4 regions of the Priestia sp. ABM2_011 genome follow, and region 1 is predicted to be linked to each of the others. Evidence: riboswitches for the same ligand, from Rfam matches in the RefSeq annotation. Region 1 holds a riboswitch; each other region holds the start of a gene.

Region 1 (5,995 bases):
AACGCGGATTAACTTACTGTCAACACCGGTTACTTTCTTAACTGTCGCTTGACACTCCTGCATTTCTTTTAACGCGGCGCCGTCTTCACTATACATGACATGAATATCATGAGAGACGCCGTGACAGCCGATGGCATGTCCTTCCTGTGCTACTTTTTTAGCAATTTCAGGGTGAGCGTCAATTTGATACTTTAACATAAAGAAAGTTGCTTTTACGTTATATTGACGCAAAGCATCTAAAATGTGAAGGGTATCAGGCGTTGGACCATCGTCAAACGTAAGGTAAACAGGCTGTGTAAGAGCTTGATTTTGATCGTTCACGGTATTTCCTACATACATATTATGGTGAAGTGTATTAAGCAGCTTCTCAGGTTGTGCTGAAGATGCAGCTTCTTTCAGCGGCAATGCAGTAGATGCTAAGACTTGCTGAGATGCAGCGGATTCACTTCCTTTGGCTTCTGTAATAAAAAATAAAGAAGCGACGATCACTAACACTAAAGACAAAAATGCATAGAATCGTTTGTTTGGCTTAAATCGTTTGTTCGGTTTAAATCGCTGGTTCAATTTGAAAATCCTTTCTACTAAACTACTATTTACTACTATAGTACAAAAAATGGAATATTAATAGTAAAAATCGACATTTTTATGGAAAAAAATTAGATGATATGACCCGGTTTTAATCTTTTTTTGTCAAATGAAAAAGGAGAACGGGACAGCGATAAGGATTTGAAGAGTGAGTAGCTAGATTTTTCCTGGTTTTTATAGTATGCTTTTAGCGTGAATGATTGTTAGGAGGAATGTTAATATGTCAATGGCATATGAAGAATATATGCGTCAGTTAGTTAAACCAATGCGTCAAGAATTAACTCAAGCTGGTTATGAAGAATTAACAACAGAGGAATCCGTAGTTGATTTTATGGAAAACATAGAAGGAACAACTTTTGTTGTCGTTAATTCAGTTTGTGGATGCGCTGCTGGTTTAGCACGTCCTGCAGCAACGCAAGCGTACTTACAGTCTGAGCAAAAACCAGATCAAGTGGTAACTGTTTTTGCCGGTCAAGATAAGGAAGCAACAGCTAAAATGCGTGAATATTTTGGGGACATTGAGCCTTCATCACCGTCTATGGCACTTTTAAAAGGAAAAGAAGTTGTTCATTTTATTCCTCGACATGAAATTGAAGGTCAGCCGTTAGAAGTTATTTTTGAAAACATTTTAAATGGCTTTAAGCAGCACTGTTCATAAAATGTCCTGCTTTTGTCACATCTAGTATATAGATTTTTAAAGAAAAATCGCATATACTTTATAAGAAAAAGGATGTCTATCGGCATCCTTTTTCTTTATGTAAATAGCCAAACAGTGTAGGGGGAGTTATGAAAGTGATTGTTACGACTGCTGGTCGAACAAATGAACAGATGATTGTAAAAGCCAAACAAGTAGCCGCTGATTTAAGTATACCTTTTGTAACAAGAGAGAAGAAATCTGTTGCAGATCTTCAAAATATTGAAGCTGCAGACGTGCTGGTTGTCGGTAAAAATAGAGTAGAGTTGCACGTTCAAAACGAAGAGGAACCTATTTTTTTTCATCCAAACTCCGCTATGTTTAGAGTGAAGAGATGGCTGCGCGGAGAACGTGATCCGTTTATTGAAGCTGCTGGTTTAGAAAAAGGAATGAGCGTGCTTGACTGTACACTTGGTCTTGCATCGGATAGTATGATGGCGAGCGCAGCGGTAGGGAAAAGCGGGAAAGTTGTCGGACTAGAAGGCAACCGCTATGTAGCTTATTTAGTCAAACAAGGACTTTTAAATTGGGAAAGTGACGTACAAGAGTTGAATGATGCAATGAAGCGTATAAACGTGGTTCATCAAAATTTTGAATCGTTTTTGGCGTGTTGTGAAGATAATTCTTTTGATGTTGTCTACTTTGACCCTATGTTTCAAGAACAAATTGAGGAATCGAATGGAATTAACGGTATTAAAGCAATAGCACTGTATACCACGCTGACGCCAATGGCTATACAAGAAGCAAAAAGAGTAGCCAAACAAAAGGTCGTGCTAAAAGATCATTGGAAAAGCAGTCGTTTTAAAGAGCATGGATTTACTGTGCAAAAACGAAAAACATCAAAATTTCATTACGGGACAATTGATATACAAAAATAACCAAAAAAGTAAAATTAATTACGCTCATTGAAAAGACTTCCAAAACCTTTTAGGAATTAAAAAGTTTTGGAAGTTTTTTTTATGAATTTCATCTAAAGTTCATAAAAGTATGATATATTTTTGAACATAAAAATACTTTTGTGTTTAAGCATCCAGCAAAAAAGGAATATCTTGTATAGGTTTCCGCTCGGTGTGACAACCTCAAACAGAAGAAGGAAGGTGCTAACTGAAAAGTCGTCAAATGCCCGTAGACAGCATAAATGAATAAGCAAATATAGGTAAAAAATTAATAAGTATGTTACAATACCTAGTGAGTTATGATAATGAATTTTACAATATGAAAAGACCATATGGGAAAAGATGAGAAAGGAAAGATACGAATGCCTAGATGGATAAAAAGAATGCTAATTGTATTTATTACAGTATTTACATTTGGGCTTGTCACTCCACCAGAATATTTATACGTTGATGATGCAAAAGCGGACAAGCAACATAAAGCAGGGTATGTAAGAGAAACAACTCCTGTTACAGCTGTTATAGAAGATATTCATTTGCCATATGAAGAACCAAAATATGAAGACGTTTCATCATTTGTTACGTATGCAATGGAATCAGCTGAAAAACAGTCAGTGGAAAAATTCGGAACAAAAATTGGTCCTGTCATTGAAGATGAATTTCGTCAAGCAGTGTTACCTAAAATTGAAGAAGTGCTGACCGACATTGGCACTGAACGTGAACAGTCAATTCAGAATCTCGAGATAAGCGAGCACCCTGCTGCTGGCTACGGTGAAAAGATTTTCCATGTATATGACCGGGAAACCGGTCAGGACTTAATACGGTTTCATGTACGGCGTGAAAATCCTCCAAAAGATGGATACTGGTTTAATTTTCACTATCATGCGGCCGCAGATAATTTTCAAAAGCATTATGATTTAGGGAAAATTTATTGGAACCGAAACATGCCGCCTAAGTGGTTCAGCTGATAATAGACACAACATTCTACAATTTCGAAATGTTAGCTTTTTTAAGCTAGCATTTTTTTACGTCTAAAACCGTTATGGTCTAAATAAGCTGAAACATTAGCACAACGATAAAAAAATCGTTTATAATGAAGTCAGACTTCTTACTATAGAATTGTAGGAAGGAACGAATAGACGCTGGAGGTAACACAATGAAACAATTTACGGAAGAAAAACAATTTCGCGAACAAATTAAGAATGAAACACTAAGCGTTGGGATTTTTACGACAACGTGGTGTCCTGATTGCAAACGTTTGGATATGTTTATTGATGAAATCGTTGACGAAAATACAGATAAAGCATGGTTTAAAATTGACAAGGATGAGTTTGAAGAACTTTCTGCTGAAAACAATGTAATGGGTATTCCTTCTCTTCTTGTATATAAAAACGGTGAAAAAATTGCGCACCTGCACAGTGCAAATGCTAAAACGCCTGAAGCGGTCCGTGAATTTTTAGCAACTCTTTAATTCCCTAAGCTGCGAGAGCATTCTCGCAGCTTTTTTTGTGAGAATGGCTATTTCCATTTTTCGATGAGTGGGGTATACTAGGACAAGTGAATAATCGTAAAGCAATAAGGTCTCAATTTAAAGATTGAGTGAAAAGGGAAGTCTGGTGAAAAACCAGCGCGGTCCCGCCACTGTAAGCGCTTTGTGCGTAAGTCAGGAGACCTGCCTTATTGTTAGCTGTGAAACCTTCGAGGAAGGGTGAAGCAGGGTAATGAACATACATATCAAGTATAGTGAACGGATTCTTTTCCTGCTTATCTTGACGTTACCTGCTTTGCTTTCAATTGAAAGTAAAGCTTTTTTATTTTGAAGCTGCTGCCGAGCAGTATACATAGTCAAAGCGGAAAAAACGGGATAGCGCTGCTTTTTGCATGATCATTTGCTTTTTCTTTAACGTGGAGGTTTCGTATTCACAATGAACAATATATAGGGGGAGTATTTAGATGAAAAAATGGCTTTCGTATTCCATTATTGCGCTGTTAGTCATCGTACTTGCTGCATGCGGTGCAGGCAGCCAAAGCAACAGTGATAAAAAAACGAAGCAAGATACAGAACAAACGTCACAAGCTGCGTTTCCAGTGAAGGTAAAAGACGCGCGTGATAAAGAAATTACGTTGAAAAAACAGCCTAAGAAAATTGTTTCATTAATGCCAAGTAATACGGAGATTGTATATGCCCTTGGCCTTGAAAAAGAATTAGTCGGTGTCACAAGCAACGATGATTATCCTAAAAGCGTAAAGAAAAAAGCGCAGGTGGGAGATATGAACGTTAATGCAGAAAAAGTTATTGCTTTAAATCCTGATTTAGTGCTGGCACACGCTTCAAGTATGGGCGTTTCAGATGAAGTATTTAAACAAATTGAAAGTGCGGGTATTCCGGTATTTGTTGTAAAAGATTCAACAACGTTTGATACGGTTTATGATTCTATTACGCAAATTGGTAAATTAACGGGTAAAACAAAAGAAGCTAATCAAACAATTAAAGACATGAAAGAAAAAGTAGCTTCAATTAAGAAAAAAGCAAAAACGATTTCAAAAGAAGATCGTAAAAAAGTATGGATAGAGGTATCGGGAGCTCCTGAGATTTATACAACAGGAAAAGGTACGTTCATGAACGAAATGCTTACTATGATCGGTGCTGATAACGTAGCGGCTAGTGAAAAGGGTTGGGTTAAGTTTTCTGAAGAGCAAGTTGTTAAGTTAAACCCTGACGTTATTATCGCAACGTATGATGCAGACAAAAATGAGATTATGAAGCGTCCCGCTTGGAGCAGCATGACTGCTGTAAAAGAGGGGAATATTGAAAAGGTTGATCAAAACAAAATCAACCGCTTAGGACCTCGTATTGTAGATGGCTTAGAGGACTTAGCAAAAGCAGTATACCCTGAGGTGTACAATAAATAAAAAGAGGGACCATATTCCAGTTCGAATTGAAAAGGGGATTGGTCCCTTTTCACATCTTAAAATTGAAGAACGGCCTGAGCTTTTAATCATGAAAACCGAGACTTCTTATAAAACATACAGCTCAGGCGTTTTAGGAACAGGCATCACGGAAACGGACACCTTTTACAATCGATTTGTTCATAAAGACTATTATTCAGATACTCCTTCTTTAGAGTATGAGCAATATTTGATGAAAGAAAATGTGCGCCATGAGCAAATCGTAGGGTTGATGACAGCCGTTTGGTTAAAAGAAAGAGCAATTTACTGTTATGAAGGCTACGGAGTAAGAGTAGCTTCCGTGATAACGGCTGGCGTAGGAAACGCAGTGGATATTACAGCTGACGAAGCTGTCCCGTTCTATTCCTCTCCCGGTACAATTAATATGTTTTTTTTCGTGGAAGGCACGCTTACGGATGCTGCGTTTTTACAGCTTTTTATTGCCGCTACAGAAGCCAAAACAAAAACGCTGTCACAGCTGGGTGTCATAGATCCAGCTACAAAGACGATTGCTACGGGAACATCTACGGACAGCATCTCAGTTGCAGCGTCTCAGCAAGGACCATTATATGAATATGCAGGCTCTATGACCGCTTTAGGTCAAGCGGTAGCCAAGCTGGTAAAAATAAGCTTAGAGCAGGCACTTAAGGGAAAGAGGTGAAGAAATGAGTATTATGCAAGCGATAATTGCACACCTGACGGCCATGACGATTGCTTTACTCATTGACCGAATCATAGGCGACCCAGAAAATTGGCCGCATCCCGTTCGCTGGTTTGGCAAGTGGATTTATTGGATGGATTCCAGATTAAATAAAGGTGCAGGAAAACGATTCAAAGGGTTGCTTCTTGTGATAAGTATGGTGGTGCTCGCAGG
Region 2 (5,995 bases), 1.6 Mb from region 1:
AGTAAATCGAGCTGTTCGCAATCACTAGCAGAATAAAAAGCAGCACAGTTGATGTAAGGATAATCTTTGTTTGCAGTTTCATGAGCTACTCCTTAAGCATATAGCCAACGCCCCGCACTGTTTGAATGTAGGGTGTTGAAAATGGAGCATCAATTTTTTTGCGCAAATAACGAATGTATACGTATACAATATTCGTGTCGCCGTAGTAATCAAATCCCCACACGTTTGTAAGAAGCTGTTCAAAGCTTAGCACTTGATTGTTGTTTTGAAGCATATAGACAAGCAAATCATATTCTTTAGGAGTCAGCTCAATAGCTTCATTTTCACGCGTGACTTCTCGCGTTTTTTCATTCACAACTAAAGTTCCTAGCTGCAGAGTATCTGCTTCTTTTTCAGCAGGAGATGCTGATGCAGGATGGCGAAGCCAGACGCGGATACGTGCAAAAAGCTCCTCAATTTGAAAGGGCTTTGTAATGTAATCGTTCGCTCCTAAATCTAGTCCGCTTACCTTATCAGGAAGGGCGTCTCGAGCGGTTAATAAGATAACGGGCGTCTGATCATCGTTTGCTCGAATGCGACGCAGTACTTCGAGTCCGCTCAATTCAGGAAGCATCACATCTAAAAGCAGCAAATCCCAATCATGTGCTTGAAACTCTGCCAATCCTTCTGTCCCTGTATAAGCCATGCCCGTTTCGTACCCTTCGTGTTCAAGCTCGAGCTGAATCAAACGAGCAATTTTGCGTTCATCTTCTACAATTAAAATTCTGCCTTTACTCAAAAAAATTCCCCCTTGTGTCTATGTATAGTTGCGTACATTATAGCATGGAGAGATTCGGGGTGTATAAATGATAAGGAAATCAATGGTTATTTACTAAATATATCAATAATAGCCCGAGAAATAATGTTCATTTTCCCAAGAAACTGATAAGATAGCTAATGACATTTAAAAATAAGAAAGGATTTCGATTATGTTATCAGCTATTAATTCAGTAGACTATACCATTTTCCATGCGGTGAATCAGTATGCCTCGCATGTGAAGTTTGTAGATTCGCTAATGGTATTCTTTGCAGATTATGCCCAGTATGTACTTATTGTTTTACTCGGCTTGTTTTTACTTATTAATAAAAACGGCAGCCGTGTTGTAGCATTTCAAGCTTTATGTGCTTGTGCCACAGGAGTCATTATCAATAAAGTGATTAGTTTATTTGCTTATCGAGATCGTCCGTTTATCTCTCACCACGTGAATCAGCTTATTGATCACGCCGCGAATTCTTCATTTCCAAGCGATCATGCTACATCTGCATTAGTTATCACTTTTACCATCTGGCTGCATTTCAAACGTTCAGGGCGCATGTGGGTTGTCATGGGTGCACTCATTGCATTTTCACGCGTATGGGTTGGCGTTCACTATCCATTCGATGTGTTAACAGGAGCTATTCTAGGCTGCGTGCTGGCGCTGTTTATTCATTATGTTATTTTTAATACGAAACTGATGAGGGCTATTACCAACTTGTCTATTTTTCGAAAATCAGCTTATGACGAACAGTCTCAATATTATTAAGAAAAAGTCGCATATACGCGGCTTTTTTTATTGGGAAATTTTTAATGTATTTAACACTTGTTTTTTAAAATTAAATTGTGTACAATTAAATTGCAGAAACGATAAATAAAAAATTTTAATAAAATTACTAAAAAAGAGGAGAGATTTATACATGAAAGCTTTATATGAAACGACAGTCGTTAACACAGGTGGAAGAACAGGAGAAGTTCATTCTTTAGATAATATCTTTAATTTAGACGTTGCAACACCTCCAGCGCTTGGTGGAGAAGCAACAACAGCAACAAACCCAGAGCAGCTATTTGCAGCTGGATACAGTGCTTGTTTCAACAGTGCGTTAGAATTTATGTTGAAAAAACATAACGTAGAAATTAAAAGCAGTGAAGTAAAAGCTACGGTTCAGCTGCTTCCAGATAAAGCTGATCAAGGAGTAAAAATTGCTGTAGCGCTTGAAGCTCATATCGAAGGCTTAGATTTAGAAACAGCTAAAAAATATGTAGACCTAGCCCACTCATACTGCCCGTATTCAAAAGCAATCAGCGGCAACGTAGACGTAACGGTAGAAGTAGTTTAATTGCTTTAAAAAGCCCTGTTAAGCATGTAAAGCTTAGCAGGGCTTTTTTATTTGAATTTTCTCTATTCATTTGTAAGGAGTACTAGTATAATGAGGAAGAAAATGAATCATTCGCACAGTTTAGGTGCTCTTACATAGCGTAAGAGGTAACAGGGAATCGAGTGCAAATCTCGAGCGGTCCAGCCACTGTAAGCAGGGAGTTTTCTATCTTATCGTCACTCAAAACGGGGAAGGCGGTAGAAAATGATGATCTCAAGCCAGGAGACCTACCTATTCTGTACACTTGACTCTTCTAGGAAAGAGGCGGTGTATCAAGGTACGCAGTGAGCAATTACTGTTTATTTTCATATGCCGACACATCCTCAATTTCTATAGAATTGAGGCTTTTTTACGTTTTATTTTAAAAAAAGGAGTGTAGGAAATGGAAGGTTTATCAGTTTTTTTACTTGTCTTTTTATTAGGAATCAGGCACGGATTAGATGCAGATCACTTAGCTTTTATTGATGGCCAGACCCGATATAATTGGCGAATGGGCAGCCGTTTTGCCCCGTGGGTCGGAACGCTGTTTTCACTCGGTCATGGAGGAATGGTGGCCGTCACGGCCGGGGTGCTGGGCGTAGTGATGAAGAATTTTACGTTTCCAGCATATTTCGATCATTTTGCATCTTGGGTATCTATCATCTCTCTCTTTCTGATTGGGACATTAAACACATATCATTTGCTTCGAACTAAAAACAAAGAAGAAGAGTTTCAGGTGAGCGGGTTAAAAGGGAAGTTTATTCCGAAAATCGCAAAAGGAACAACGAATCCTTTTTTAATTATTCTTGTAGGAGCGCTGTTTGCCCTAGCAGCTGAAACGGTCAGTCAAACGGCCGTGTGGTCTCTAGCTGTAGGGAACGCAGGCAAATATACGCCGCTTTTATTAGGACTAGTATTTATGTTTGGTATGATGCTGACAGATACAATCGATTCACTGATTGTACATAAAATGGTGAATGAATCGAGTAAGTTTGGGCAATCTGCTTCCCGCTTGATGGGCTGGGTTATTGTTATCCTCGCATATGGGGTGTCCTTCTACTTAGCATTCACTTTCTTTAATCCATGGGCCGAAGTAAACTTTGAAATGGTTGGCGTTATTTTGTTTATTTTTTTAGTGTCTATGTTTGTATTTGTAAGTGTGAAGTCAAAAGGGAAAAATATCAAAATAAATGTCAATTAATAAAATGAAAGCTTTAATCTGTTGAAGATTGAAGCTTTTTTGTATAAATTTGTTGAAGTTTATGGCTATTTTCGGTCGGTTATGAATAAGTTAAAGTATTATCTGTATTTTAAGGATGGAAAATTGTCTGAAAACCATTATAATTAAGGATAATTTAAGGTCGTTATGTGAAACGTAGAACATACTCATACGTACGATAAATAAAAGCAATGAATGCACAAGCAGCAGGGGTTGTTTGGAGGAGGAATTGATTTGAGTCAGGTAATGGTAGAACAAAGCGTATTTAGTTATTTAAAAGAACATGAACAAGAGATGCTCGAAGATTTAGTTGGATTTGTGAAAAAAGAATCACCGTCCTACAGTAAAGAGTTAGTGGATCAGTGTGGAATGTATTTAACGCAGCTGTTTCAGAAGCGTTTAGGCGTAGGGTATGAAATCATAGAAGAAAAAGAAGTAGGAAACCACTTGAAATTTACGATTGGAGAAGGAGAGAAGCAGCTTTTAATTATCGGTCACTTTGACACGGTATGGGAAAAGGGAAGGCTGAGTCTAAGAACAGAAGGAAACAAGCTTTATGGTCCGGGAATTTTAGATATGAAAGGCGGCATTATACAATCTATATGGGCGATTAAAGCGATTCAAGAGCTTGGCTTATCGCTGGATAAAAAAATTGTGTTTTTTTGCAATTCAGATGAAGAGATTGGATCAATTTCCTCTAAAAAATATATAGAAGAAGAAGCACAAAGAAGTGAAGCAGTGCTAGTAGCAGAACCTGCGGTGGCGGGTTCAGGTGCGTTAAAAACGTCGCGCAAAGGAGCGGGGATTTTCACCGTAAAGGTGTGGGGACGAGCAGCCCACGCTGGTAATCACCACAAAGAAGGAATCAATGCTATTGAAGAGCTAGCGCGCCAAGTGATTTTTCTGCAGAGCTTAACCGATTATGAAAAAGGTACAACGGTGAACGTTGGGACATTTACCGGAGGCAGCGGTACAAATGTAGTGCCGGAATATGCAGAAGCGCACGTGGATTTACGTGTTTCTACAGAAGAAGAAGCAAAACGTATGACGGATATTATTTTGAATTTAACGCCCATTTTAAAAGGGATTAAGATTGAAGTAACAGGAGGCATGAATCGTCCTCCAATGGTTAAGTCTAAACAAACGGAAGAGTTATTTGAATGCGCTCAGTCAATTGCGGCCAAACTGGGTATGAAATTAGAAGAAGCAGCTGTTGGAGGCGGAAGTGATGGCAATTTTACAGCGGCTATTGGCATTCCCACGTTGGATGGATTAGGAGCATGCGGAAAAGGAATACATGCAGAATATGAACATATTCAAATTGATACGTTGTCCGAGCGTTCTTCTTTATTTGCGAATTTGCTGCTTCAAATATAAAAAAAGCCCGCCTCAAACGGCGGGACTAACCTGAAAGCTTATATTGGGAGAGTATAAGCTTTCTTTTTTATTTACTGCTTTCTTCTTGAAGAGAAAAAGCAGTTTCTTTCTTTTTAAATACCACTTTATCAAGAGCAAGGAACTGGCTTCCTGCAACAAATAAGTGAGCAGACGTGGCAATTAAGGCAATATCAAACTCAAACCCGCCAACGAATCCGCTTTTAAGCTTGGCTGTAAAAATAGCGCCAAGCATAACTGCCACAAATAAAGCAGCTACGACTCTTGTTGCTAGACCAAGAATAATCAGAACCCCACCTACAAGTTCAATTGTTGCCACAATATATGCCATGAAACCAGGGATTCCTAAGCTATCGAAGAAGCCTACTGTATTTTCAATTCCCCCTTGCCATTTTTGAAAGCCGTGTACTAAAAATGTAAAACCTAATACTAAACGAATAATAAGCGATCCAATTTCGACGTTTTTATTCACTTTACTTCCTCCTTTAAGTGTATTTGAAAAACACTACATTATGTAGTGTAAAAGCCCGTAAAAAGAAATGTAGCAATTAAATAAAGTCTTTCTTATTTGGATAATTTTACAACATTATGAACATCACACTACACATTGTAGTGTGATGTTTGTTCCCAGTCAAGTAAAAATATAAAATTAGATCATTTGGCATACAAAAAATTTCTGAAGGGCACTTGAAAAATCCTTTAATTATGTACAATTTAGTTCCTTATTTTCAATCTTATTCTCCAACATGCTATACTGATGGCGGAGGTGTTACGATGCGCTTAGAAAATAAAAGAGTTATTGCGCTTGTTAGTGCAGACTTTGAAGATCTAGAACTATGGTATCCAGTGATGCGTCTTCGCGAAGAAGGAGCAGAAGTACATTTAGTTGGAGAAAAAGCAAACGAAACGTACATGGGGAAATACGGTGTTCCAGCCGTATCGGACTATGCATTTAAAGATGTTGATCCAGCTGAATATGACGCTATTTTAGTACCTGGAGGCTGGGCGCCGGATAAACTGCGCCGCTACCCTGAAGTAATTGAAATGGTTCGTCATATGGATGAACAGCAAAAGCCAATCGGCCAAATCTGCCATGCAGGATGGGTATTAATCTCTGCAAAAATCTTAGATGGCCGAAACGTAACAAGTACGCCAGGAATCAAAGATGATATGGAAAATGCGGGAGCTATTTGGCATGATGAAGCAGTCGTAATCGACGGCCACATCATT
Region 3 (5,995 bases), 640 kb from region 1:
TGGTGATCAATATGCTCCATAATGCCGAGGCGATATTGACATGTATCGCAGTTCATTTTCACTTCGCCTTCTAATCCTTCTTCAGCACGTTCTTTTAAAATTGTCTGCAGTTTTGGATGAAAACCGAAATAGCCGGCTAGCTTAAACTCAATGTTTTCATGCTGCATTTTATACTGCTTCACCATTTCTTCCAAACGCTTAATTAGTACTCCTGTAAATAAGAAATACGGGAGAATAACCACTTTTTTAGCGCCCAGTTTTAAACATCGTTCCACTCCTTCATCAATCAATGGAGCGGTCACGCCCATAAAAGAAGTTTCGACGATTTTGTAGTTTGTTTTTTCCCAAAGAAGGCGCGTAATTTTATATAAATCACTGTTTGCATCAGGATCGCTTCCTCCTCGCCCTAAGACAATAACAGCCGTGTCTTCAGCTGGAGTTTCTAAATTTTCTCCTGATTCTTGTAATCTCGTTTTTAAAATTTCAAGGGCTTCTTCATGAACGCCAATGGGACGTCCGTACACGAAGTTTACGTGTGGATATTTTTCCTTAGCTTCATCTATAGCCGCCGGAATATGTATTTTTGAGTGGCCAGCTGGCAAGAGCATAATTGGAACTACAACTACATCTGTCGCTCCTTTTGCCACACATGTATCAATGCCTTGACTTACATTCGGACGTTCAAACTCTAGAAAACACGTTTCTACTAAAATAGATGGGTCCCAATCATGCTTCATAGTCGAGATAAACTCGCGAATTTGATCGTTCCCTTCAGGATCTCTACTTCCATGACCGACAAATAAAACTGATTTCATATAATGCCCTCCCATTTTTAATCTCCACACGGAGCTGGTTCTACTTTTATTTTTGGTGTTATATCTTGATAGTCGAATCCATAAACATTCTTCACACGCTTAAAGAATTTATGAAACCGCTCATTTGGATGACCTTTTTCTTTATATTCATGGACAATGTTCTCCACTATTTCAACAATGTCATCGGGCGCTATGCCTTCCGCCACAATTTGACCTGAATGGGCGTTTCGTCCAACCGTTTTAGCCCCTAAAAATAAGTCAAACGCACCTTTTCTGTAGACAATGCCGATATCTTCTTGAACAGCACCGTAACAGGCCATACCGCATCCATTAATACCAAGCTTCAGCTCTTTTGGCATGTCCATTCCACCGAGACGCTTTTGTAATTGTTCCGTATGCGGGATGGCGTCACTTTTTTCTCCATCACAAAAATCACACGCTTTAATTGTAAACACGTCTCCGACTGGAGATAGTAAAAAGGAAGCTGATTGGAGCTTTTTAATAATCACATCTGGCTGAGCCGTTGGAATTTGCAGTTTGATTTGATGGTCAGGCGTATACTCCATCGTACCTTTTTCACCAACAACTTCTGCTAGTGTTGTCATTTGAACGGGCGTAAACTTCTTATTTGCAAGCCCTGGACTAACTGCCACTTCAAAAATAGACTCAATTGGCTGGTGTACGACCGGTGAAGTAGTTTCACCTAAAATTGCTTGAAGCGCTTCTTCTGCCAGAGCTCGTGAAGCTGCTTTTTCTTCTTTTGTGTTCTGAACATCTTCAATAGCTGAAGCCGTTTGCTTTACAGTCTCCTCTTGATCAAGAGCCCATGGTTCTGCTTCTTTTCGAAGTCGCTGATGCGGTCTTAGCGGCTGCTCTGTTTGGTTGAGGGTATATTTACGCTGATACCCGCGCGGTGTAATCATTAAGTCATCGTAAAAGAACGTAGATGAATTTCCGACAACAACGGTAGTCAGCATGCCTATTTCATGATTTAACATGTCTTTTAAATTGGTCATTACCACTTCTTCACGGTCACGATAAGCGCTTTTCACAAGACCAACAGGCGTATCGGGGGAACGGTATTTTAATAAAATCCTTTGCGCTTCCACAATTTGTCTTGTGCGTCTTCCGCTTTTCGGATTATAAAAAGCTACTACAAAATCTGCTTGTGCAGCTGCTTCGATTCGTTTTTCGATTAACTCCCAAGGCGTAAGGTGGTCACTTAAACTAATCGTACAGGCATCATGCATCACGGGCGCCCCAAGGAGGGATGCGCATGAATTAATAGCCGAAATGCCAGGAATCACTTCCAGCTCTACGCCCGTTTCTTTTTTCCATCCTTTTTCAATCAACACTTCATACACAAGGCCGGCCATTCCGTATACTCCTGCATCTCCGCTTGAAATGACCGCCACGGTTTTTCCCGCTTCAGCTTGCTTTACGGCTTCTTGTGCACGGCTTACTTCTTCGGTCATTCCTGTACTAATAATTTGCTGATTCGTTAATAGTCCTTGAATTAATTCCACATAGGTTTTATAACCAATGATCATATCACTTTCTTGAATGGCTTCTCTTGCTCGCTGTGTAATATGTTCAAAGCTTCCTGGGCCGAATCCAATAACTAACAGTTTACCTTTCATGCTAGCTCCTCCTTTATGCGTTACTTTTTACTTTGTCAATTCCTTCTATGGAGTCACTCTTTTCCGGAGAAACAAAACCGTTTTGATCATATTCATAAATAAGTGATTCCTTTATACTGCAGCCTCCTGCTAAATGTTCTTCAACAATTCGATGAGCTACGTTTTCAGTGACCTGCTTGTACCAATCTCCTGAAGGGTACACGATAGCTACAGGAGCATCTTTGCACCTTCCGTTACAGCGCGTACGGGTTGTGTGAACCGCTTCATCTAGATTCAGTTCAGTCACTTTATTTCGAATAGCTTGCGTGGCTTCTTCTCCACCTTTTCTCATACAGCTGCTTCCATTACAAATCAATACGTGATGTTTTGTTCCATTTAAGTTCCACGTCGTCACACTTATTCGCTCCTTTACTAAAAAAACGCCTCTATCAATGATAGAGGCGCAGAAAAATTCAAACTAAGTTTTTGCACTTCCACCTATATCCCGTAGGGTAAGCTTCGCATTAGAAAAAGGCTGGTTTCCTGACTTCGATTCATCACTTGATTGCGCCTTCCCGAATACAGTGGCATATGCAATCAGCTCCTCTTCACAGTGGCGGGTACCGCGCTGGCTTCACACCAGACTTCCCATTTAACGCAATGTGAACATTGCGCACCTTTTTTGCACGATATGTAGTTTTGTGCTACGAGAAAAACCCGCTTCGCTAATATGCGAGCGGGTAAAACGTCAGAATAAAAGTGTACACGAATGCCACTTTAAGCCAACGTTTCCCTTCCCGCTCCCCGGAGAAATAGAAACTTCACAATAAAGACAGGTCTCCTGACTTGTGTATCATTCTACTTGAGAACCTTCCCGTGATTTTTCCACAGTGGTTATACTCGTTCGTCCACACTTACAGTTGCGGGGGCAGTACTGGTCTTTCACCAGTTTCCCTATTAAGCCTTCTTGGCATCTTTACTGTTGCTGTTTGATATATATGAACCTTTTAAACTATCAGAATAATAGAAGTAACTACCATATCATAGCGTACATTTTTTTTTATTTCAACTCTATTCTTTTCGTAAGATACAAGAAGCTATGAAAAAACAAGAGCATAAAGTCAGCTCTTGTTTTTTCATTATATAGCTACTAATGTTAAATGAGGATCATTATAATACACGACTTCTGAAAGAACTTTACAGCCATTTGTTTTTGCAAAAGCTTCTCTCGCCTGCGTTTCAGTTTCAAATTCAAACATTTTCATTTCTTTTCCAGCATATACCGTCAGTACCCACATGAAAAGATTCGCCTCCGATTATTGTAGTGATCGCTATATCCACATTATGACGAAACCATATCCTTTTGAAAACCCATTCTACAAAACTTGTCACAAGAAACTTTTAAAAATTTAAAAACATTTTAACTTCTGTAAATGAACAAAATGTACAAAAGGTTTAAGCCGTATTATACCTCTTTAAAAAAGGTGCTTTTTTTACCAACTGTTGCTTCACCAGTAAAAAAATATATAGTATTTATTAAAAAAAGAAGCCGGACAGCCGGCTTCTTTTTTAGGAAAGGAAAGTACAGACATCACAGTCCCGTCCTGCTCTTTGTTTTGCATAAAAATACACTAATTAAATATTCCTTTCTTAAAGCAGAACCATGTTCGATTGCACATAGTGGTAAAGAAGCTTGTACGTATGGTTTAATGAATCTTGATGCGTTCTCTCAAACGCATGAGAAGAATCAATTCCTGGACCAATTAAGCCGTGTACGATGTCATGCCCGGCACGAATAGCAGCAGAAGCATCTGATCCGTAAAACGGATAAATATCTAATTTGTACTGAATATCATGCTGCTTAGCTAGCTCCACCAAATGCTTTCTCAAACCGTAATGATATGGGCCGCTTGAATCTTTTACACAAATAGACACGGTGTATTCATCAGTAGATTGTCCATCTCCCATGGCACCCATATCAACCGCTAAGTATTCTACCGTTTGAGGCGTAATATTAGAATTTCCTCCGTATCCAATTTCTTCATTATTTGAAATAAGAAAGTGCGTAGTGTATGGCAGTTCGATCTGCTCTTCTTGAATTGTTTTCATGAGCTGAAGCAATAAAGCTACGCTTGCTTTATCATCGAGATGACGAGATTTAATAAAACCGCTTTTTGTTATTTCTACACGAGGATCAAACGAAACAAAGTCGCCGACTTCAATTCCAAGACTGCGAACATCTTCTGCGCTATGTACTTTTTCATCCAATCGAATTTCTATATTATCTTGATTTCGCTCAGCTTTACCTGCATCTTTATACACATGAACAGATGTTTGATGCATAAGGATGGTCCCTGTAAATACTTCTCCTGCTGACGTTTCGATTTCACAATATTCTCCTTCAATGGAATTGTAGCGGAACCCTCCAATCAAGTCGATTTTCAGACGTCCACTCGGTTTGATTTCTTTTACCATAGCACCTAATGTATCGACATGAGCCGTCAGCATGCGGTGATGATCCGTATCTTTACCGGGAATGGTAGCGACTAAGCCTCCTTTTCGATTGCGATACGTTTGAATATTTAGCTCTTTTACATAGTCTTCGACAAATGAAATCACCTTTTCTGTATTTCCAGAAGGACTGGGAATCGAAACAAGCTTTTTAATTAACTGAACAGTTTCCGTCATTATGACACTTCCTTTGTCTCTCATTTCTTTTATTTTACCATATGTTTCAAAAAAGATAACAGGCAGCTCCAAACAAAAAAGCCAGGCAGCTGCCCGGCTTTTTTGTTTTAAGCTATGTTTGATTTCTTTAATTCATTTGTGTAATTTAATGATTTTTGCTTATCAAACTCGCCTTCAGACTTGGACATTACAATTGCAGCTAAAGCATTTCCTACTACGTTAACTGTGGTACGCATCATATCAAGAATGCGGTCAATTCCTGCAATAAATGCCATGCCTTCAAGAGGGAAGCCCATAGATTCAAGCGTAGCAAGTACAACTACAAACGATGCCCCTGGTACACCAGCCATCCCTTTTGAGGTTAACATTAGCACAAGAAGGAGCTGAATTTGATCCATAATGGAAAGGTCAATGCCGTACATTTGAGCAATAAACAGCGATGCCAGCGCCTGATAAATGGTTGAACCATCTAAATTAAACGTGTAGCCTGTTGGAATAACAAACGATGTAACCGATTTAGAACAACCGAAGTCTTCCATCTTTTTGATAAGAGATGGTAAAACGGCTTCTGAACTTGCTGTTGTAAAAGCAAGAAGCAGCTCGTCTTTTAACACTTTTATGAGCGTAAACATGCTTGTTCCAGCCATTTTAGCAATAATTCCAAGAACCACAAGCACAAAGAAAATCATGGTGAAGTAAACGGCGAACACTAATTTCCCTAATGGAATAAGTGATCCGACACCAAACTTTATAATATTAACACCAATAAGTGCAAATACACCTACTGGAGCAAATTTCATCACCAAATTAGTTACCCAAAACATTGCATCCAAGACGCCTTCAAAAAAGGCTAAAACAGGTTTTCCTCTCTGT
Region 4 (5,995 bases), 2.7 Mb from region 1:
GACCCGCACCGCTTACTATTTTAGAGGCTTGTGTGAATAAAGAAATTCCTGTTTATCAAACGTATGGAATGACAGAAACATCTTCACAGTTCGTTACGCTTTCACCTGAAGATAGTTTGCGAAAACTGGGATCAGCAGGTAAACCATTATTTCCGTGTGCAATGAAAATTGTAGATGAGAATGGAAATGAAACACGTGAAGCAGGAGAAATCATTGTTAAAGGTCCAAATGTTACAAAAGGATATTTAAATAAACCTGAAGCTACTAAAAAAGCCCTTCAACAAGGCTGGTTCTATACAGGAGATATCGGGAAAGTGGATGAAGAAGGTTTTCTATATGTATTAGACAGACGTTCGGACCTTATTATCTCAGGTGGAGAAAATGTATATCCAGCTGAAATTGAAAATGTTTTGTTGAAGCATCCCGCTGTTAAAGAGGCCGGTGTAACGGGAGTAGCCGATGGAAAATGGGGACAAGTTCCTGCAGCATGCATTGTTATAAACGAAGACGTTTCAGATGAAGAGTTATCTTTACACATTCAACAATTTTTAGCAAAGTACAAACTTCCAAAGTATTTCGTTCGAGTAGAGGAGCTGCCGCGAACGGCCTCTAATAAAATCATACGCCGGAAGCTATCATCGTTCATACAGAAAGGGATTTAATCGATGATTATCAAAAAAGTACATCTTTATAAAATTGACATGAAGCTTCTTTCTCCTTTTTCAACAAGCTATGGTACGGTCCAGGATCGAGAATTGATTTTGCTTGAAGTAGAAGATGAAAAAGGATTTACAGGATGGGGAGAAGTCGTTGCTTTTTCATCTCCTTGGTATACGGAAGAAACGATTCAGACATGTTTTCATATGTTAGACGATTTTTTAATTCCTTCGCTTCTTCACCAGCAGCTTCAAAAACCAGAGGATGTTCAAAAGTTATTCAAACCTCTAAAGCGGAACAACATGGCTAAAGCAGCTTTGGACTGTGCTGTATGGGATTTGTATGCAAAGCGCCAAAATAAGCCCTTAGCTGAAGTAATTGGCGGAATAAGGCCTGCTGTAGAAGCTGGAGTGGTAGTTGGCTTAAATGATATTTCCATCATGAAAGAACAAATAAAGACTTATATGAAAGATGGTTATAAGCGCTTTAAAGTGAAAATTAAGCCAGGCGCTGACTATGAGCTACTGAAACAAATTCGAGATGAATTTCCAAGCATTCCTCTTATGGCTGATGCCAATTCAGCCTATACGTTAAGCGATAGTGATTCATTGAAAAAACTAGATGAATTGAATTTAATGATGATCGAACAGCCGTTAAGTTCGGATGATATCCTTGATCATCGATTATTACAAAAGCAAATGAAGACGCCGATTTGCTTAGATGAAAGTATTGTGAGCTATGAAGATGCACGTCATGCAATCGAACAAAAAAGCTGCAAGATTATCAATGTGAAAATCGGTCGAGTTGGCGGAATGTCTGTAGCAAAAAAAATTCATGATTTATGCGCCCTACACGGTGTAAGGCTTTGGGTTGGCGGAATGTTAGAAGCCGGGATTTCACGAGCTCATAACATCGCCCTTGCCACACTGCCTTCTTTCACGATACCAGGTGACATTTCTGCGTCGTCTCGCTATTGGGAAAAAGATATTATTAAGCCCGAAGTAGAGGTAGAAGCCGGAGTAATAAAGGTGAAGGAAAAACCGGGGATAGGATACGATATTGATAAAAAGTTTATCAAAACAATCACAGCATTTGAAAAAGAATACAAATAATTAAAAACCGTTTTTTATGAAAAACGGTTTTTTTATTGATGTTGGCAATGTTTAGTAGAAAAATAGGACAAATTTTTTAAAAAGAGCACATTGTTCCATCAAGCGTGTCAAAACATGTTATGATGGAGTAGTTTGATGAAAAAAGTCGAAGGATTTTATCGTAAAAAACAAAATTATTTTTGAAAATAGGTTGATAGTTTTCTAAGTTGTCCTATATAATGTGTTTATAACATAACACAATATGTTGTTTGTTAAACAATAATAAAATACTATATTTTGTGTTTTCCAGTGAAAAAGGTGTCTGATAAAAAGACTTAAAAGGGAATTTGGTGAAAATCCAAAGCTGTCCCCGCAACTGTGAATGCTGATGAAATAAGGAGATCCACTGTGAGTAAACATCATGGGAAGGCCTTAAAGTAAAAAGAAGCATAAGTCAGGAGACCTGCCTTTTTTATGTCGTTTTATCTTCTTCGGGAGGTGAGAGGGTAGAGCGAGGATTGAGAAAAGACTTAGTGTCTTCTTCTATCTTCGTTCTATTCGCTCACCGAGGTACGGTGAGCGATTTTTTATTTTGAAGTGAAGAGAGGAGCCATATTTATGGTGAATACATTAAAGCCTACAATTCTACATGAATTAACTGCATATATTGAACGTTTAAAAAAAGAATTTACGCAACTTGATTTTTCTTTGTATGAGGAAAAGGTTATTCAAACTGTTACAGTAAAGGAAAATATGACGGACGAAAAGGTTGCAAACGTACTAATTTTGGCAGCCCTAGAGCGTATTTCAATGGAAGAACCAGATTGGACGTACGTGGCGGCAGACGTCTACTTAAACGAACTATATCGAAAAGCAGCGGACAACCGAGGTTATGATAAAAAAGAGAAGTACGGTTCGTTTTATCAGCTTATTCAAGAACTAACAAAAATCGGCATTTATAATAAACAGCTATTAAAAACATATACAGAAGAAGAAATTAATGAAATTGCTTCAGTCATTATTCCTGAACGCGATCGTTTATTTACATACATTGGATTGCTGACATTAGCAGATCGCTATTTAGCGACATCACATGATAAGCGTGTATACGAATTACCGCAAGAACGTTTTCTTATCATTGCTATGACGCTGATGTCTCAAGAAAAGAAAGAAAATCGAACAGCATTAGTAAAAGAAGCGTACTGGGCGCTTTCTAGTCTATATATGACGGTTGCCACACCAACACTCTCAAACGCAGGAAAGAGCTACGGACAGCTATCTAGCTGCTTTATTGATACGATTGATGACAGCTTACGCGGTATTTATGATAGCAATACAGATTTGGCCACGCTTAGTAAAAATGGAGGCGGAATTGGTGTCTACCTCGGTCATATTAGAAGCCGAGGAAGTGATATAAAAGGTTTTAAAGGCGTATCATCAGGAACAATTCCATGGATGAAACAGCTAAATAATACGGCTGTAAGTGTCGATCAGCTAGGTCAACGACAAGGAGCTATTGCTGTATATTTAGATGTTTGGCATAAAGACATTTTTTCATTCTTAGACGCGCGTTTGAACAATGGTGATGAACGCCAGCGCACGCATGATTTATTCACTGGCGTATGTTTGCCAGATTTGTTTATGGAAAAAGTAGAAGCACGTGAAGACTGGCACTTATTCGATCCTCACGAAGTTCGTACGCTGATGGGCTACTCGTTAGAAGATTTTTATGATGAAGAAGAAGGCAGCGGTTCGTTCCGCACTCGTTACGCTGAGTGTGTAAACAATGAACAGCTTTCAAGAGAAACAGTGCCTGCTATTGAGATCTTCAAGCGCATTATGCTTTCGCAGCTTGAAACCGGAACTCCTTATATGTTCTATCGTGATACGGTTAACCGAGCTAATCAAAACCGACACGCGGGCATGATTTACTGCAGTAACTTATGTACAGAAATCACGCAAAACCAAAGTACAACGGTCGTAACAGAGGAAATTACGGAAGACGGAAAAATTATTATTACAAAGAATCCGGGCGATTTTGTTGTATGTAATCTTTCTTCTATTAACTTAGCGAGAGCCGTAACTGAAGATGTACTTGAACGTTTAATTCCAATTCAAGTACGCATGCTTGATAATGTTATTGAGTTAAATGATTTGCCGGTACTTCAAGCAAAGCTAACGAATCAAAAGTACCGCGCAGTAGGGCTTGGCACATTTGGCTGGAACCATTTGCTTGCCTTAAAGAAAATAGCATGGGAGACAGATGAAGCGGTAGCATATTGCGATGAATTGTATGAACAAATTTCTTACTTAACCGTGCAGGCAAGCATGAACTTAGCTAAAGAAAAAGGCGCATATCCATTATTTAAAGGCTCAGATTTTGAGTCAGGCGCTTATTTTGAAACACGTGAATACACGAGCGAAGCGTGGAGTGAACTGCGTAGCGAAGTTCAAAGCAATGGGATAAGAAATGGATATTTAATGGCTGTAGCACCTAATTCATCAACATCTATTATCGCGGGTTCTACGGCAAGTATTGATCCGATTTTCCGTAAGTTTTATTCAGAGGAAAAGAAAAACTATAAAATCCCAGTGACGGCACCAGATTTATCGCCAGCAACAAACTGGTATTATAAGTCCGTTTATTTAATTGATCAGCACTGGAGCATTAAGCAAAACGCCAAGCGCCAGCGTCATATTGATCAATCTATTTCATTCAATTTATATGTACAAAATGATATCCGAGCAAAAGAGCTGCTGGATCTTCATATGACGGCATGGAAAGAAAAATTAAAAACGACCTATTACGTACGTTCAACATCAAGTGAAGTCATTGAAGAATGTGAAAGCTGTCATAGTTAAAAGGAGTGAATAATTGATGACAAGCATGTTAAAACGAGAATTAATGAACGAAACAGCTCCGAACCGTTCGACAGGAATCATCAACGGCAAGAGCTCCAATATTCTAAACTGGGATGACGTCCGATTTTCATGGGCGTTCCCTAAATACAAGCGTATGCTAGCTAATTTCTGGACGCCGTTTGAAATTAATATGGGTCAAGATATTAAACAGTTCCCTCAGTTAACCGCTGACGAACAAGAGAGCTTTCTAAAAATTATTGGCCTGCTGGCGCTACTGGACAGTATTCAATCAGATTATGCTAGCAAAGTAGCTGACTATGTAACCGATTCTTCGATTAACGCTCTAATGATTATTTTAGCGCAGCAAGAAGTGGTTCATAATCATTCGTATTCATATGTTTTATCAAGTCTTGTACCAAAAGGAAAACAAGATGAAGTATTTGAATACTGGCGTACAGACGAAAAGCTTCGCGCACGAAATGACTTTATTACAAACGGATATAAAGCATTTAGCGAAGAAGCAACGGTTGAAAACTTTTTGAAGTCTATGGTATATGATGTTATTTTAGAAGGACTTTTCTTCTATAGCGGATTTGCGTTCTTCTATAATCTTGCGAGAAATCAAAAGATGGTGGCGACATCTACGATGATTAATTATATCAATCGTGATGAACAGCTTCACGTTGGGTTATTTGAAAAGATTTTCAAGGAAGTACTAAATGAAAATCCAGCTTATCGTACGGAGGAGCTAGAAACGTTTGTAGTTGAAACGTTCCAAGAGGCAGCTCGTCTTGAAATTGAATGGGCGGAATCTGTTATTGGAGAAAAATTCGACGGCATTACGATGAAAGAACTGCAGCAGTACATTGAATATATGGCGAATAAACGCTGTAATCAGTTAGGCTTCGGTCGAGCTGCTTTCCCAGAAGCACCGATTGAAAATCCTCTTCGTTGGATTATTGCTTATCAAGAGGTAGATTTAGGGAAAACCGATTTCTTTGAACAGAAATCACGACAATATACAAAAGCATCAGATGCAAATGGATTTGATGATTTATAAACACAAAAGCTGACTAATTTCCTTATTGATTAGTCAGCTTTTTTTAAGTGAATAAGTCCAAGTTCTAACGCACGTGTGGTAATTAAGTCATCAATTTCTTCTGGAATGTTTTCAAGTGTTCCCCATTTGTATGTCCATAAATGAGTAAATGATTGTACATAGATTGGAAAGGTTTGTTCATTTGCTTTTATGGCTTCTTCTTTAAAAAAATGAATCAGTTGTTCAGTCTTCATACTAGTCTCCTTTTTTATGATCTTGAAGAGAGAAAAAAGACAACCCAGAGGCTGTCCTTTTGCGGGTTACGCTTCAGTTGGCTTGAACGTTT

The links. A riboswitch is a leader RNA that binds a small molecule or an ion and turns the genes downstream of it on or off. The one in region 1 is predicted to bind cobalamin.
Region 2: linked by a shared signal. The riboswitch ahead of ACXAE4_RS26280 (HoxN/HupN/NixA family nickel/cobalt transporter) and the one ahead of ACXAE4_RS18045 (ABC transporter substrate-binding protein) in region 1 are both predicted to bind cobalamin.
Region 3: linked by a shared signal. The riboswitch ahead of ACXAE4_RS14705 ((2Fe-2S) ferredoxin domain-containing protein) and the one ahead of ACXAE4_RS18045 (ABC transporter substrate-binding protein) in region 1 are both predicted to bind cobalamin.
Region 4: linked by a shared signal. The riboswitch ahead of ACXAE4_RS03490 (ribonucleoside-diphosphate reductase subunit alpha) and the one ahead of ACXAE4_RS18045 (ABC transporter substrate-binding protein) in region 1 are both predicted to bind cobalamin.

Annotation. Positions count from the first base shown of each region.
Region 1 is NZ_JBSWUB010000001.1:3,355,842-3,361,836, reverse strand. It holds gene ACXAE4_RS18070 (polysaccharide deacetylase family protein) at 1-564, opposite strand, end outside; gene ACXAE4_RS18065 (BrxA/BrxB family bacilliredoxin) at 806-1,243, shown strand; gene ACXAE4_RS18060 (class I SAM-dependent methyltransferase) at 1,378-2,157, shown strand; gene ACXAE4_RS18055 (YpjP family protein) at 2,538-3,140, shown strand; gene ACXAE4_RS18050 (thioredoxin family protein) at 3,329-3,643, shown strand; cobalamin riboswitch at 3,734-3,866, shown strand; gene ACXAE4_RS18045 (ABC transporter substrate-binding protein) at 4,126-5,085, shown strand; gene ACXAE4_RS18040 (adenosylcobinamide amidohydrolase) at 5,174-5,782, shown strand; gene cbiB (adenosylcobinamide-phosphate synthase CbiB) at 5,787-5,995, shown strand, end outside.
Region 2 is NZ_JBSWUB010000001.1:4,994,301-5,000,295, reverse strand. It holds gene ACXAE4_RS26300 (HAMP domain-containing sensor histidine kinase) at 1-82, opposite strand, end outside; gene ACXAE4_RS26295 (response regulator transcription factor) at 86-778, opposite strand; gene ACXAE4_RS26290 (undecaprenyl-diphosphatase) at 969-1,562, shown strand; gene ACXAE4_RS26285 (organic hydroperoxide resistance protein) at 1,714-2,133, shown strand; cobalamin riboswitch at 2,239-2,421, shown strand; gene ACXAE4_RS26280 (HoxN/HupN/NixA family nickel/cobalt transporter) at 2,555-3,352, shown strand; gene ACXAE4_RS26275 (M20 family metallopeptidase) at 3,584-4,747, shown strand; gene ACXAE4_RS26270 (DoxX family protein) at 4,815-5,237, opposite strand; gene ACXAE4_RS26265 (type 1 glutamine amidotransferase domain-containing protein) at 5,540-5,995, shown strand, end outside.
Region 3 is NZ_JBSWUB010000001.1:2,718,902-2,724,896, reverse strand. It holds gene ACXAE4_RS14715 (sirohydrochlorin chelatase) at 1-815, opposite strand, end outside; gene cobJ (precorrin-3B C(17)-methyltransferase) at 833-2,455, opposite strand; gene ACXAE4_RS14705 ((2Fe-2S) ferredoxin domain-containing protein) at 2,469-2,849, opposite strand; cobalamin riboswitch at 2,951-3,130, opposite strand; cobalamin riboswitch at 3,249-3,427, opposite strand; gene ACXAE4_RS14700 (hypothetical protein) at 3,574-3,732, opposite strand; gene ACXAE4_RS14695 (M42 family metallopeptidase) at 4,085-5,122, opposite strand; gene ACXAE4_RS14690 (cation:dicarboxylate symporter family transporter) at 5,230-5,995, opposite strand, start outside.
Region 4 is NZ_JBSWUB010000001.1:641,311-647,305, forward strand. It holds gene ACXAE4_RS03480 (o-succinylbenzoate--CoA ligase) at 1-662, shown strand, start outside; gene menC (o-succinylbenzoate synthase) at 666-1,769, shown strand; cobalamin riboswitch at 2,048-2,233, shown strand; gene ACXAE4_RS03490 (ribonucleoside-diphosphate reductase subunit alpha) at 2,367-4,610, shown strand; gene ACXAE4_RS03495 (ribonucleotide-diphosphate reductase subunit beta) at 4,627-5,670, shown strand; gene ACXAE4_RS03500 (hypothetical protein) at 5,700-5,903, opposite strand; gene ACXAE4_RS03505 (DUF1540 domain-containing protein) at 5,970-5,995, opposite strand, start outside.